DNA from 2 places in the Microbacterium hanjuni genome. Region 2 is predicted to be linked to the other one. Evidence: predicted binding sites of a transcription regulator. Region 2 holds the regulator's gene; the other holds the start of a gene.
What was found. The regulator HspR, encoded in region 2, represses chaperone genes until heat shock. The targets are predictions, from matches to a motif close to AAGTTGAGTCNNNNNGACTCAACTT.

Region 1: the regulator HspR is predicted to act here: its motif matches at 2,982-3,006, upstream of ACFXP5_RS11985 (Hsp20/alpha crystallin family protein).

What each region holds. Positions count from the first base shown of each region.
Region 1 covers NZ_JBIGIK010000002.1:882,451-890,299, forward strand. The annotation lists gene ACFXP5_RS11970 (ADP-dependent NAD(P)H-hydrate dehydratase) at 1-316, opposite strand, end outside; gene ACFXP5_RS11975 (histidine phosphatase family protein) at 294-1,019, opposite strand; gene ACFXP5_RS11980 (APC family permease) at 1,150-2,469, shown strand; gene ACFXP5_RS11985 (Hsp20/alpha crystallin family protein) at 2,528-2,959, opposite strand; gene ACFXP5_RS11990 (MFS transporter) at 3,229-4,656, shown strand; gene ACFXP5_RS11995 (hypothetical protein) at 4,754-5,440, shown strand; gene ACFXP5_RS12000 (alpha/beta fold hydrolase) at 5,475-6,266, shown strand; gene ACFXP5_RS12005 (esterase/lipase family protein) at 6,263-6,943, shown strand; gene ACFXP5_RS12010 (metallophosphoesterase family protein) at 6,953-7,447, shown strand; gene ACFXP5_RS12015 (SDR family oxidoreductase) at 7,511-7,849, shown strand, end outside.
Region 2 covers NZ_JBIGIK010000002.1:607,254-615,102, reverse strand. The annotation lists gene ACFXP5_RS10715 (ABC transporter ATP-binding protein) at 1-1,127, opposite strand, end outside; gene ACFXP5_RS10710 (hypothetical protein) at 1,243-1,839, shown strand; gene ACFXP5_RS10705 (potassium channel family protein) at 1,843-2,634, opposite strand; gene ACFXP5_RS10700 (ribokinase) at 2,644-3,564, opposite strand; gene ACFXP5_RS10695 (heat shock protein transcriptional repressor HspR) at 3,561-4,013, opposite strand; gene ACFXP5_RS10690 (DnaJ C-terminal domain-containing protein) at 4,064-5,062, opposite strand; gene ACFXP5_RS10685 (nucleotide exchange factor GrpE) at 5,070-5,672, opposite strand; gene dnaK (molecular chaperone DnaK) at 5,675-7,537, opposite strand; gene ACFXP5_RS10675 (hypothetical protein) at 7,738-7,849, opposite strand, start outside.

The sequences.
Region 1 (7,849 bases), 280 kb from region 2:
ACACCGCGTCCGCCGAGCCGAGGGCGGACAGCAGGGCGTCGTCCAGGTCGCCCGAACCGGGCAGCACGTAGACACCGGCCTCGGGGAAGGCGAGGCCGAGTCCCGGCTCGATCTCCTCGGGTACGGCCAGTCCGACGCGACCGGCTCCGACGCGCAGCGCCGCCTCTCCGGAGAGGAGCACCGCGCCGGGCGATCGGCGTGAGCCGCCGACGACGATCACCTCTCCGCGCGACTTCTTCGAGTCGCCCGGATCGGGCAATCCCCACTCGCGCAGGAGCGCCCGGGTCAGCGGCTCAGCGGGGCTGGTCATCATCATCACCGGAGTGCACGGTCACGTCGGCACCTTCCCGTTCGAGGTGGTCGACGGCGGAGAACTGCTCCACGCGCCAACCTGAGTCGGTGCGGACGAGTTCCGTCACCGAGGCGTTGCGGACCGTGCGCGTGGACGCGAAATCGAGCAGCTCGGCCTCCGTCAACGGCAACAGGACCGCGACGAGCAGCATCACGACGGCGTCATGAGCGACGACCACGGCGGTGTCGGCCGGTCGGTCGAGCGCGTCGTGGAGGAAGGACCGCAACCGGAGGGCGACGTCGGCCCAGCTCTCCCCGCCGGGCGGCCGGTGGTAGTACTTGCCGAGACGGCGTCGCCGCGCGGCCTCTTCCGGATGACGCTGCTGGACGCCCTGCCAGGTGAGCAGGTCGAGGATGCCGAGCTCCCGGTCCCGGAGGCGCTCGTCGACGAGGGTCGAGGAGCGCGGCGGCCCGTCCTCCAAGGAGAGCGCGAGGGTCTGCCGGGCGCGCAGGTAGGGCGACACCCAGAACTCTCCGATCTCGCCACGGTGTTCTCGCATCCACCCACCGAGCGCCCGTGCCTGCTCCTCCCCGGTGGGGGAGAGGGGCACATCGGCGTCGCGCAGGTCGAGGTCGATCGCTTCGGCGCCCGCTTCTTCGGCGCGCGTGGCGGCCACGTTGCCGAGGCTCTCGCCGTGTCGGATGAGCCAGAGTCGGGTCAGGGCCATGGCGCAAAGCTACGGATCCGACCGAGTTGACCCCCGGGCGTTGACAACGGCCACGGACGTTCGTACATCGCATCTGCACGGGGGTGTCAACCCGCGTGCGGGGCGCCCCGCTCGAGACGACCCTGACGTCATGACCACCGAGACCGAAGTGCCCACCCGGCTGAAGAAGGCCATCACCGGGCCGCTCCTGTTCGCCTTCATCCTGGGCGACGTCCTCGGAGCCGGCGTCTATGCGCTCATGGGGGTGCTCGCCGGTCGTGTCGGCGGGGTGCTGTGGGCGCCACTCCTCGCGGCGTTGCTCCTGGCTCTGCTCACCGCGGGCTCCTACGCCGAACTCGTCACGAAGTACCCGCGGGCGGGGGGCGCGGCGGTCTTCGCCGAGCGGGCATTCCGCAACCGGCTGGTGTCGTTCCTCGTCGGGTTCTGCATGCTCGCCGCCGGCGTGACGAGCGCGGCGGGGCTGTCGCTCGCCTTCGCCGGCGAATACCTGAGCACGTTCATCGATCTGCCCGTGGTGCCCGTCGCGATCGTGTTCCTCGCGCTCATCGCCGCCCTCAACGCGCGGGGGATCAGCGAGTCGATGCGCGCGAACTTCGCCATGACCGCCATCGAGGTGAGCGGGCTCGTGATCGTCGTGGTCGTCGTGGGGATGCTGCTCGCGGGCGGCGGCGGCGACGTCTCGCGGGTGACGGAGCTGCCCGAGGGGACGGGGGCGGCCAGCGCGATCTTGGCCGGCGCGATCATCGCCTACTACTCCTTCGTCGGATTCGAGACCTCGGCCAACATCATCGAGGAGGTGAAGGATCCGACGAAGAACTTCCCGCGGGCGTTGTTCGCCGCGCTCGCCACCGCGGGTGTCGTGTACGTGCTGGTCGGCCTCGCGAGCGCGATAGCCCTCCCCGCCGCGGAGCTCGAAGCATCCACGGGACCACTTCTGCAGGTGGTGGAAGCGAGCGGCGCGGGAATCCCCCCATGGCTGTTCAGTCTCATCGCGCTCATCGCCGTCGCCAACGGCGCATTGCTGACGATGATCATGGCCAGTCGCCTCACGTACGGCATGGCCGAGCAAGGACTGCTGCCCCGAGCCTTGTCGCGGGTGCTGACGAAGCGGCGCACGCCGTGGGTCGCGATCCTGGCGACCACCCTGGTGGCCATGTTGCTGACCCTGGTCGGCGACCTCGCCGTCCTGGCCGAGACCGTGGTGCTGCTGCTGCTTTTCGTCTTCCTCAGCGCGAACGTCTCGGTGCTGGTCCTGCGCCGGGACCGCGTCGATCATTCCCACTTCCGGGTCTGGACCTTCGTCCCGGTACTCGGGATCGGCTCGTGCGTCCTGCTGATGACTCAGCAGCGTCCCATCGTCTGGCTGTTCGGAGCCGCTCTCCTCGCGGTCGGCGCCGTGCTCTATCTGCTTGCGCGCTGGGGCCGGTCTCGCGAAAAGCCGTCGAGCTGAACGTAAGAGAGGGGTGCACCCCTGCGGGTGCACCCCTCTCTTGTTGGGAAGTGGGGACTCAGCTCGCCAGGGTGCGCTGAGCGCTCGCCGAGGCTGCGGCCTGCACCTCGATCTTGCGCGGCTTCGCCCGCTCGCTGAGGGGGATGACCACGCTGAGCACACCGTTGTCGTAGGTCGCCGAGATGCCGGCCGTGTCGACGCCCTCGCCGATGCTGAACTGCCTGAGGTAGCTGCCGCCCGGTCGTTCCTGCGCCAGCCACTTCACGCCGGGCGTCGAGCCCGCCGTGCGCTGTGCGCGGATGGTGAGCAGCTGACCGTCCACATCGATGTCGACCGAACCCGGGTCGATGCCCGGCAGGTCGGCGTTGAGGACGTACCGGTCGGCGTCACGGTACAGATCGACCGGCATCAGCTTCGGACCGGGCCGCGACTGCAGCAGGCCGGAGGCGAGTCGGTCGAGCTCGCTGAAAGGGTCAAAAGTCATTGCCATGAGAAGATCTCCTTCCATCCAGGTATTGAGCCCCCGTGGCTCAACTAAGGAAAGAATAGCAATCTGCTTTCGGGCCGTGCAACCCAGTGCAGGGGTGCGCGTCGATGGTTTTACTCCCTCTCGTGGACCGGGTCAACAAGCAGCGTCGGACAACGGGAAGCGGTAAGAAATTCGGCAGGATGCGGCGTCGCGTCCGGCGAGCAGAGAGGCCCCGCATGTCATCGTCCGCGGCTCAAGTGAAGAAAGTGAAGTCCCTGGTTCCTGCTCGCATGGACCGATTGCCGTGGGCGCGCTTCCACTGGCTCATCATCGTGGGGCTGGGGTTCTCGTGGGTGCTCGACGGCCTGGAGGTGCAGATCGTCGCGGCCAACGGCTACGCGCAGACGCTCGGCATGGGACCGGCAGAGGTCGGCCTCGCGGGCACCTTCTATCTCCTGGGGCAGGTCGCCGGAGCGCTCGTATTCGGCCGGCTCACCGACCGGCTCGGCAGGAAGAAGCTCTTCCTGGTCTCGCTCGTGGTGTACCTGGTCGGCAGCGCCGTAGCGGGCCTGTCCTTCGCGCCCTGGTTCTTCTACGTGTGGCGCTTCGTCGCGGGTGCCGGGATCGGCGGCGAGTACGCCGCGATCAACTCGGCGATCGACGAGATCATCCCCGCCAAATACCGTGGACGCGTCGACATCGCGATCAATGGCACGTACTGGGGAGGTGCCGCGCTCGGCGCGGTGGCGAGTGTGTTCTTCCTCGACACCGCGATCTTCCCGCAGGACATCGGGTGGCGGCTCAGCTTCTTCATCGGACCGATCCTGGGCCTCATGCTCATCTACCTCCGCCGGCACATTCCCGAGAGTCCGCGCTGGCAGATGACCCATGGCCGCGAAGACGAGGCCGAGGAGAACGTCAGTCAGATCGAGGAACGCATCCGCAAGGAAGGCAAGGAGATCCCCCCGGTCGACGAATCCAAGGCGATCACGGTCAAGGAGTACGGGCAGGTTCCGTTCCTCACGATCGCGAAGGTGCTCTTCCAGAAATATCCACGACGCACCCTCGTCGGCGTCACGATGATGGTCACGCAGTCGTTCCTCTACAACGCGATCTTCTTCACCTATGCGTTGGTGCTCGAGAACTTCTACGACACGCCGCCCCAGGCGGCATCCGCCTACCTCATCATCTTCGCGCTCGGCAATCTGATCGGTGCACTCACGCTCAGTCACTTCTTCGATACCTGGGGCCGTCGACGGATGCTGTTCCTCACCTACGTCGCGGCGGGCCTCATCCTGCTGGTCAGCGCATTCCTCTTCAACGCCGGCGTCCTGAACGCCGCCACGCACACGGCGTTCTGGTGCGGGTCATTCTTCTTCGCCTCGGCGGGTGCGTCCGCGGCGTACCTGACGGTCAGCGAGATCTTCCCGCTCGAACTGCGCAGCCAGGTCATCTCGTACGTCTTCTCGATCGGGCAACTGGTCGGCGCGATCGCGCCCGCCCTCTACGGCGCGCTGATCGGAGACGGCACCGACCGCGAGCCGCTCTTCTGGGGGTATGTGCTCGGGTCGGTCATCATGATCTTCGGAGGTGTCATCGCCGGAGTCTTCGGCGTGAGCGCTGCCGGGAAGTCGCTCGAGGACATCGCCGATCCCCTGTCGCTCGTCGAGGGGGCGCAGAAGGGAGTGACCCCCGGCGCCGACACGCCGCGAACCTGACGGGAGCGTGCGCCCTGCGTAGCCGGTCGCGGGCGCCGGGTCAATGCGCACGCGGGTAACGAGCTCGTGCGCACACGATGACCCGGGAGGACGCAGCATGGCGCAGGCGAATCGGTTGGCAGGTGTCGCCGGACGCGCGCTGCGCGCGCTCTTCGCCGCGCTCCTTCTGGTGCGGCGACCCCGTCCGATCCATGCGCGGGGGCGGATGCTGCGGGGCGAGCTCGTGTGGCTCGGCACCCCGGTGCGCTCGGGCATCCAATGGATCGACGAGCCCGCCCCCGGGCCCGTTGAGCTCACCGCTCGGCTGTCGAGATCGATCGGGCTGCCCGCCCCGCTGCCGGATGTCATCGGGCTCGCTTTGCGCCTGGAGGCCGACGGCCGCCCCGCCGATATCGAACTCGCCTCGACGGGTTTCGGCCCCGCGACGCGGTTCGCATTGCTCGCCCATCGTTCGCCCTCGAGCGCTCGCCTGGGCACGTTGCTCCCCTATCGCTCCGATCTCGGTCCGCTGCTGCTGTGCGCGCGAACCGTGTCCGAGCCGCTGCCCTCGGGAGGGAGCGCGCTCGACGAAGCGCTCCGCAGGGCGCCGTGGCGCCTCCGCCTCTCCTTCGCGCACGGGAGAGGGCTGTGGCATCCGTTCGCCGACCTGTCCCTCGCGCTCGTCGACCCGCAACCGATCGACGATCTGCGCTTCGACGCGGTGCGACGCGCGCTGCCCGGGGCGGGCACGTACGCGTGGGTGCGGGCACTGCGTCAACCCTCCTACCACCTGGCGCAGGACTGACGGTGCGCCGATATCGCGCGGGTACGGTGGCCTGATGGCCCGCCGCGAGAAGTACGAGAACGTCGTCGAACACCGCATCGACCTCGATGACCGCGTGTTCCGCGTCCTGTCGACCGACACGGCCGGCGCCGCCGCCGGCTCGCCCTACGTGCTGATCCACGGCATCGGCATGTCCCACCGCTACTTCACGCGCCTGCACGACGAGCTCGCCGCCGACGCCCCCGTGCACTCCATCGACCTCCCGGGGTTCGGGGGCCTGCCGAAGCCCGGTCGAGACCTCGACGTCACCGAGATGGCGACGGCCCTCGCGGAGGTCATCGACCGCGTCATCGGCGAGCCCGTCGTGCTCGTCGGGCACTCGATGGGTGCGCAATGGGTGGTCGAGCTCGCCGTCCTCCGCCCCGACCTCGTGCTCGGTGTCGTCGCGATGGGTCCGGTCTCGGACGATCGTCACCGCACGGTGATGGCGCAGGCGCGCGCTCTCGCGATCGATTCGCTCGGCGAGCCGCCGCGCGCGAACGCGATCGTGTTCGGCGACTATCTGCGCTGCGGGGTGCGTTGGTACCTCACGCAGGTGCGCCACATGGTCTCCTACCCCATCGAGGATCGCGTCGCGCAGTTGCGCGCGCCGCTGCTCGTCCTGCGCGGCGGCAGCGACCCGATCGCCGGGGTCGAATGGTGCCGGCGCCTGCGTGACCGGGCGCTCGACGCTGCCTTCGTCACCGCCCCCCGGGGGTTCCACGTCGTGCAGTGGTCGGCCCCGCGGGCAGTGGCCTCCGCGATCGCGGCCTTCGTCTCGGGCCGGGTCGAGGCGCCGACGCCGTGAATCCGCTGCAGGTGCCGGTGTGGTGGGCGCGCGACTACCTCTATGCCGCGACATGGCAGGTGCGCGCGTTCTTCAACCGCACCGATCCCGCCGTCTTCCTCACCGGTGACCGCGCCGCGATCGTGGTGCTGCCCGGGGTGTACGAGACGTGGAAGTTCCTCCAACCCGCGATCGAGGCGATGCACGAGCGTGGCCATCCCGTGCACGTCATCGACCTGCTGCACCGCAACGACCGCCCGGTCGTCGAGATGGCCGCCCGGGTGTCGGAGTATCTCGACAAGCACGACCTCTCGGACGTGGTGCTCTTCGCCCACAGCAAGGGCGGCCTCGTCGGCAAGCAGGTGATGGCGTTCGGCGAGGCAGGGCGCCGGGTGCGCGGGATGCTGGCGGTCGCGACTCCGTTCGGCGGTTCGGTCTACGCCCGCCTCATGCTCCTCGCCCCGACCCTGCGCAGCTTCTCGCCGCGCGATGCCACCATCGTCGCCCTCGGGCGGGAGACCGCGGTCAACGCGCGCATCGTTTCCATCTACGGCCGCTTCGATCCGCACATCCCCGAGGGGAGCGAGCTGGCCGGAGCGAAGAACGTGCGCCTCGAGACGGGCGGGCACTTCCGCATCCTCTCCCACCCGCGGGTGATGGCCGAACTCGCCGTGCTCGCCGCCGACGAGCCCACGTAACGTCGGCTCATGGCGACCCGGCTGCTCCTCATCTCCGACACGCACATCCCCGGTCGTGCGCGCGTGATCCCCACCCCGGTGCTCCGCGCCGCCGACCACGCCGACCTCATCGTGCACGCGGGCGACTGGGTCACAGCATCCGTCCTCGAGCACCTCTCCCAGCACGGCGAGGTGCTCGGGGTGTGGGGCAACAACGACGGCGCGGACCTGCGTGACCGCCTGCCCGAGATCGCCCGCCGCGAGATCGACGGCGTGCGCGTCGCCGTCATCCACGAGACGGGGCAGGCCCCCACGCGCGACCGGCGGATGGCGGCGGCCTTCCCCGACACCGACCTGCTCGTGTTCGGGCACAGTCATATCCCGTGGGATTCCGTGGCTCCCGGCGGCCTGCGGCTGCTGAACCCCGGCTCGCCCACCGACCGTCGACGCCAGCCCGACCACACCTACCTCACCCTCACGCTCGACGCCGGCACGGTGCGCGACGTGACGCTCCTCACGCTCTAGCCTGCGGCGGCCTCCCGCGCAAGGCGGGGCGATTCTCCCATCCGGCCTGCATAGCCTCCCTGCATGAGCGAAGCACGAGGAACGGCCGTCATCACGGGTGGAACAGCAGGACTCGGGCGGGCGACCGCGCGGGAGTTCGCCGATCGGGGCTGGGATGTCGTCGTGCTCGCCCGCGGTGAGGACGGGCTCGCAGCGACGGTGGCCGAGATCGAGGCGGCCGGCCGGCGCGGACTCGGCATCTCCGTCGACGTCGCCGACGCGGCGGCGGTGGATGCTGCCGCCGACCGCATCGAAGCGGAGTTCGGCGAGATCGACCTCTGGGTCAACAACGCGATGACCGGCACGATCTCGCAGTTCCTCGACACCTCGGCGGCCGACTTCGACCGCGCGACCGCCGTCACC
Region 2 (7,849 bases):
GTGGTCTTGCCCGCACCGGTCGAGCCGACGACGGCGACGGTCTCGCCACGGTCGGCGGCGAAGGTGATGCCCTGAAGAACCGGCGACTCCGCACCCGGGTAGAAGAACGCGACGTCCTCGAACGCGACGGACCCGGGGGTCGGGAACGTCGTCACCGGGTTCGTGGCGCGGGTGAGAGTCGACTGGCTGGCCAGGACCTCCCCGATGCGCTCGGCCGACACGGCGGCTCGCGGAATCATGATCGTCATGAAGCTGGCCATCAGCACGCCCATCAGGATCTGACCGACGTACTGCATGAAGGCGAACAGCGTGCCGATCTCGACGTTGCCGGCGTCGACCTGGATGCCGCCGAACCAGATCACGCCGACCACGGTGACGTTCAGCACGAGCATCGCGAGGGGGAACAGCAGCACGAACAGCGAACCGACCTTGCGCCCGACCACCATGATGTCGGTGTTCGCGCCCCGGAAACGCTCTTCTTCGATGTCTTCGCGCACGAAGGCGCGCACGACCCGGACGCCGGTCAGCTGTTCGCGCATGATGCGGTTGACCGCGTCGAGCTTGGTCTGGAAGGTGCGGAACAGCGGCACCATACGGCTGATGATGAGCGCCGCCACGAGCAGCAGCGTCGGCACCGCGACGCCGATCAGCCAGCTCAGGCCGACGTCCTGCTGCAGGGCCATGATCACACCGCCGATCGCGAGGAGCGGGGCGGTGACGAGCATGGTCGCGCCCATCATGGCCAGCATCTGCACCTGCTGCACGTCGTTGGTGTTGCGGGTGATCAACGAGCCGGGCCCGAACTGCGAGACCTCGCGCTCGGAGAACGCGCTGACCTTGTCGTACACGTCGCGTCGGATGTCGCGCCCGGCCGCCATCGCCGCACGGGCGGCGAAGTAGGTCGCGATGATCGACGCGGTGATCTGCCCGAGCGAGATGGCCAGCATGAGCGTCCCGGTCGACCAGATGAAGGCGGTGTCGCCCTGCGCGACGCCCTCGTCGATGATGTTGGCGTTGAGCCGCGGGAGGAACAGCGAAGCCATCGCGGAGATGAACTGGAACACCAGCACGCCGGCCAGCAGCCAGCGGTAGGTCTTCAGATACCTGAAGAGGATCTTTCCCAACACGAGGGCCTCCGGAAGAGAGAATCGAGGCGACACCGCGGCGACGTGCGCCGTCGTCTCAGACTGCCACCAACCTCCGACACGGCATAGGGTGCCGGCGGACGCCTACGCTGGGTGCATGCCGACCCGCCTGCAGGCCGACGCCGATCCCACCCGCTGGGTGGCCGTGACCGAGTCGCTCGGGCTGCGCGGTCGCCGGCACCGCAAGGCGGCGATCCGGATGCTGCTCGCTCAGGCGAACCGGGCTGTCGGGGCGAGCGACCGCCCGGGCAGCAGGGTGCTCGCGTGGGCGGCGAGCCAGGCCGCCCCGCTGCTGATGCGGCGCGCTGCGGGCCGGGTGCTCGTCTGGGTCTGGAAATCCGACCCAGAGCTGCTGGTCGCGATGGCGCAGGTGCAGGAGGCGACCCCGCAGCTGCGCGCCGCGCGAGCCGCGATGCCGATGGAGTATGACGACACCGAGGCGTTCTCGAACCCCCACCTGGGTGTCGGCGAGAAACTGGTGATCGACCTGCCGCCCGATCCCCGCACTCCCCCGTTCGCGACGTACACCTGGGACACCGGTTCGCACCTGGTCACGCTCACCGCGGTGTGCGGCGACCGTGCGCGCGTCGCGACCGTCCTGCCGGCGGTCGACGAGATCGCCCGCACCCTGCGCGTGGTCGATGATCTCCCCCTCGGGGAGTCGCCGACCGTGCTGCGGATCTCACCGGGCTGACGCTCAGGGCGTCCCGGGCCCTCCGGGTGCGGGGGCCGGCGGCATCTCGTTCTTCTGCACCTCGTGCATGACCGCCATCACGTCGCCGCGGGTCGCGGGGCGCTTCTCCTCGTGGCCCCGCGTGACGCGCTCGGCGACCCACGAGGAGAACGACGCGACGATGAGGCCGACGAGGATGACGCCTCCCATCATCAGGAAGATCGCCACCGTGCGTCCGCCGGTCGTGACGGGATAGAAGTCGCCGTAGCCGACGGTGCTGACGGTGCAGAACGCCCACCACACCGTGTCTTCGAACGTCGTGATGTTCGCCCCGGGGGCGTTCCGCTCGAAACTCAGCACTGCGAGCGACGCCTGCCAGATCAGCAGCAGCGCCGAGCCGAAGCCGTAGACCAGCAGGCTCGCGCGCAGCGAGTCGCCCGCCGACCCCCGCCGCGACACCAACCGCGTGACGACCCGCAGCAGGCGCACGGCCTGCAGGGTGGGGACGACCACGACGGCGGCGTCGAAGAGATGGCGGCGGAACCACGTGCCCCGCGGGTGGCTCATGATCAGGCGCGCGACGTAGTCGATGAGGAAGATCAGCCAGGTGACGGCGACCACGATCCACGTCAGACTCGACCACGGCTCTGTCAGATTGCCGACCACCTGGAAGGTGATCGCGAAGAAGAAGGCCAGGGCGGCGAAGATCAGCGGCCAGTAGCCGGCCTTCTCCCACCGCTTCATGGCCGCCGTCTCGCCCTGCTCTCGGCGAGCGGTCCGCGATGCGGCGGCGCTCAGGGACGGCTCGCTCGACATGGGAGCACTCTATGACGGCGAGGTCGGGGCGCTCAGCGCGCGATCGATCTCGTCGCGGTGGGGCATCGATTCCGCCGCCCCCGCTCGGGTGACGGTGATCGCCGCGGCCGCGGCGGCAGCGGAGAGGGCGTCCTCAAGCGACGCGCCGTCCGCGAGCCAGGCGACGAGTACGCCGACGAAGGTGTCGCCGGCGGCCGTGGTGTCGACCGGAGTCACCACCGGTGCGGCAAGGGTGAAGACGACGGCGCCGTCGCGCGCCACGAGCGCGCCGTGCGCACCGCGCGTCACGATGACGGTGCCCGCACGGCGACTGAGTCGGGCCGCCGCCTCGGCCGCGTCGGGGCTGCCACTGAGCTCGAGCGCTTCGTTCTCGTTGGGCACCAGCACGTCGGTGAGGTCGAGCAGCGCCTCGAGGTCGCGGCTCGCGGGCGCCGGGGTCAGCACCGTCGTCACTCCCGCCTCGCGGGCATGGCGCATCGCGGTCGCGAGCAGGGGGATCGGACGTTCCCCCTGAACGACGAGGTGGGATGCTGCCGCCACCGCGGCTTGATCGTCGGGCGAGAACTCCACGTCGTCGTTGGCGCCGGGCACGACCACGATCGTGTTCTCGCCGTCGTCGGTGACCGTGATCTGCGCGATGCCGGTGGCCTCGGTCGAGACCCGCAACCCCGACACCTCGACCCCGTCCGCGACGAGTCGTTGCCGCAGGCGTTCGCCGAAAGCATCCGCCCCGACGGCTCCGAGGAAGACGACCCGCGCGCCTGCCCGCGCCGCGGCCACGGCCTGGTTCAGGCCTTTACCGCCGGCGCCGGTCGTGAAGGCGGTGCCGAAGATCGTCTCGCCCGGTTCAGCCCGACGTGGTTGCCGCACCACGAGGTCCATGTTGGCGCTTCCGAGCACCACCACGTCTCCGCGGTCGGCGTCGCTCACTGCTCGGCGTCGTCCTGGCCGTGCGAGCGCTCGGCGCGCCACAACACGACGTCCGTCGCGCGGCGGACGCGGGCGCCGTGGCGCAGCGTGATCACAGCGCCGGTCGCGCCGGCGGCGAACACCCGGGCGCCGGGGCGGGTCTGGCGCTCGGCGGTCAGCTGGCGTTCCAGGTCGGTGACCCGACGGGTGAGGGCGTGCACGTGCTCCTCGAGCGCGACGAGGCGCGCGATCGCGGGCAGGCTCATGCCTTCGCCCGAGAGGCGCGACACCTCCCGCAGCTGCTCGACGTGACGGGTGGAGTATCGCCGCGACCCGCCCTGGGTGCGGGCGGGCACGACGAGGCCGAGCCGGTCGTATTGACGCAGCGTCTGGGGGTGCATGTTCGCCAGTTCGGCGGCCATGGCGATCGCGAAGATCGGTGCGTCCTCGTCGAGTTCCTTCTCTGCCACGTGATCACCTCCGTCTTCGTGCGACAGTCCTGCCGTTGTCGTGCGCTCTGCTAGCCGCGGGCCTTCGCCATCAGGTCACCGCGGGGGTTCTCCTTCGGTTCGACCTGCTGGTACTTCTCGAGTGCTTCGCGCGCCGCTTCGTCCAGATGCGACGGCACCGCCACCTGCACCTCCGCGAGGAGGTCGCCGGTGCCCTTGGTGGTTGCGACGCCGCGGCCCTTGACCCGCAGCACGCGTCCGGAGGGGGTGCCGGGCGCGACCCGCAGCTTGACCGGGTCACCACCCAAGGTCGGCACTTCGATGGTCGCACCGAGGGCCGCCTCGGTGAAGGTGACCGGCACCGTCACGCGAAGGTTGAGTCCGTCGCGGACGAACACCGGATGCGGCCGCACGGCCACCTGCACCACGATGTCGCCGGGTTCGCCGCCGTCGGGAGAGGGACTCCCTCGACCGCGCAACCGGATCTTCTGCCCGTCGGAGACACCGGCGGGGATCCTCACCTTGAACGGCTTGCCATCCTCGCCCGCGAGCGAGATGGTCTCGCCCTTCGTGGCGGTGAGGAAGTCGATCGTCGTGCGCGCCGTGACGTCGGAGCCGCGCTGCGGGCCGCCGAATCCGCGGTAGCCCCCGCTCGTCTGCCCGAAACGTCCGGAGCCGAAGCCGGAGGGTTCGAAGTTGGCGAAGAAGTCGTCGAAGTTGCCCGCGCTCTGTGTGCGCGGGCCTCCGCGACCCTGTCCGAACATGCTGAACACGTCTTCGAACCCGGCGCTGCCCTGGCCGCCGGCGGGCGCGCCGGCGCTGAAGCGGGCGCCCGAGCCCATCGCGCGGATCTGGTCGTACTCCGCGCGCTGATCGGCGTCGCTCAGCACGGCATACGCCTCGCTGATCTCCTTGAAGGTGGCCTCCGCCTTCGCATCACCCGGGTTGGAATCCGGGTGATACTTGCGCGCCAGCTTGCGGTAGACCTTCTTCAGGTCGGCCGCGGGGACGTCTTTATCGACGCCGAGCACCTTGTAGAAGTCTTTGTCGAACCAGTCCTGACTCGCCATGGCTCTCCTACTCGACCGGTACGGCGACGACGACCTTCGCGGGTCGCAGCTCGACCGAACCCAGGCGGTAACCCACCTCGACGACCTCGAGCACGGTCGGCGTCGTGACACCGGGGGTCGGCGCCTGGAAGATCGCCTCGTGCTGCTGCGGGTCGAAGGCCTCGCCCGCGGTGCCGTACGACACCACACCGAGACGTTCCGCGACGGTGCGCAGCTTGTCGGAGATCGCGGCGAAGGGCGTGCCCGCGACGAGATCGCCGTGCTTGATGGCGCGGTCGAGGTCGTCGAGCACGGGGATGAGACCCTTCACGGCCTCGCCCTTGGCGCGTTCGATCTCGCGCTCGCGCTGCTCCTCGGTACGCCGACGGTAGTTGGCGTACTCGGCCTGCAGTCGCTTGAGGTCACCCAGCAGCTGGGAGTCGTCCACGTTCTGACCAGCACCCGCGGCGTCACCGGCGTGAGCGTCGGCGGACTGGGGCGCTCCGAGGATGTCGTCCACGGTGAGTTCCGGCTCCTGCGGCGCGGGGCCGGAGGACTGCTCCTCCGACCCCGTCGGCGCGTCAGGACCGGCGCCCGAACCCTGGGGCTGTTCGTCGTCCTTGTTCGCCATGATTATTTCTTCTCGTCCTCGTCGTCCACGACCTCGGCGTCCACGACATCCTCGTCAGACGAGGGTGCAGCGTTCTCCGAAGGCGCCTCGGTGCCGGCATCCGGAGCCTGCTCGGCCTGACCGGCGCTGTAGATGGCCTCGCCGATCTTGCCCTGGCTGGCGTTCAGCTTGTCGAACGCGGTCTTCACCGCATCGTCGTCCTCGCCCGCGAGAGCGGTCTTGAGCGCGTCGACATCGCCCTGGACCTCGGTCTTGACGTCGTCGGGCAGCTTGTCGGCGTTGTCGGTGAGCAGCTTCTCGATCGAGTACGAGAGCGTCTCGGCCTGGTTGCGCACCTCGGCCGACTCGCGACGCTTCTTGTCCTCGGCCGCGTGCTCCTCGGCCTCGCGCACCATGCGCTCGACGTCTTCCTTCGGCAGCGACGAGCCGCCGGTGATCGTCATCGACTGCTCCTTGCCGGTGCCCTTGTCCTTCGCCGAGACGTGCACGATGCCGTTCGCGTCGATGTCGAAGGTGACCTCGACCTGCGGGATGCCACGGGGGGCCGGGGCGATGCCGGTGAGCTCGAAGGTGCCGAGCGGCTTGTTGTCGCGGGTGAACTCACGCTCGCCCTGGAAGACCTGGATCGCGACGGACGGCTGGTTGTCGTCCGCGGTCGTGAAGGTCTCGCTGCGCTTGGTCGGGATGGCCGTGTTGCGCTCGATGAGCTTGGTCATGATGCCGCCCTTGGTCTCGATACCGAGGCTCAGGGGGGTGACGTCGATGAGCAGGACGTCCTTGCGCTCGCCCTTCAGCACACCGGCCTGCAGAGCGGCGCCGACGGCGACGACCTCATCGGGGTTGACGCCCTTGTTCGCGTCCTTGCCGGTCTCGCGCTTGACGAGTTCGGCAACGGCGGGCATACGGGTCGAGCCACCGACGAGCACGATGTGGTCGATGTCGCCGACCTTGATGCCGGCCTCGCGGATGACATCCGCGAAGGGCTTCTTCGTGCGGTCGAGGAGGTCCTTGGTGAGGTCCTCGAACTTCGCGCGGGTGATCGTCTCGGACAGCGACACGGGGCCGGAGTCGGTGAGGGAAAGGTAGGGCAGGTTCACGCTGGTCGACGTGGAGCTCGACAGCTCCTTCTTCGCCTGCTCGGCAGCCTCCTTGAGGCGCTGGAGTGCGATCTTGTCGCCCGAGACGTCGACACCGGTGGTGTCCTTGAACTGCTTGATGAAGTAGTCGACGAGACGCTGGTCCCAGTCGTCGCCACCGAGGCGGTTGTCACCGGCGGTCGAGCGCACCTGGATGGTCGAGAAGTCGTCGTCCTTGCCCACCTCGAGCAGCGAGACGTCGAAGGTTCCACCACCGAGGTCGAAGACGAGGATGAGCTCGTCCTCCTTGCCCCGGTCGAGGCCGTACGCGAGGGCGGCAGCGGTCGGCTCGTTGATGATGCGCAGGACGTTGAGGCCCGCGATCTCGCCGGCCTCCTTCGTGGCCTGACGCTCGGCGTCGTTGAAGTAAGCGGGAACCGTGATGACCGCGTCGGTGACGGTGTCGCCCAGGTACTCCTCGGCGTCACGCTTCAGCTTCTGCAGGATGCGGGCCGAAATCTCCTGCGGCGTCCACTTCTTGCCGTCGACGTCGAAGGTCCAGGTGGTGCCCATGTGACGCTTCACGCTCGAGACGGTGCGGTCGACGTTGGTCACGGCCTGGCGCTTGGCGGTCTCACCGACCAGCACCTCGCCGTCCTTCGTGAACGCGACGACCGACGGGGTGGTGCGGAAGCCTTCGGCGTTCGCGATCACCTTGGGCTCGCCGCCCTCCAGGACCGAAACGACGGAGTTGGTGGTACCGAGGTCGATTCCAACTGCACGAGGCATGTTCATCTCCTTCTTGTCGGGTCCAGTGGATGCTGCGACCCGAGGTTGTACAAAGTTCTTCGGGGGCTCGTCCTCGCACGATCGGCGAGGTTGAGCCGTGATGACTCAACGCTATCGAGACGCTTCCCGCGCGTCAAGCGAACTTGCCATGAACAGGCTCAACCCTCAGCCTCGCGGTGCGTTCGGCTCGTTGGGCCCGCTCAGATCGAGTGCGCCAACGTCTGCAGCAGGATGACCAGCAGCCCGAGCCCCAGCAGCATGGCCAACGCGATAAGCTGCACCCACCACGCCAACTTCGACCGGCGCACGGCC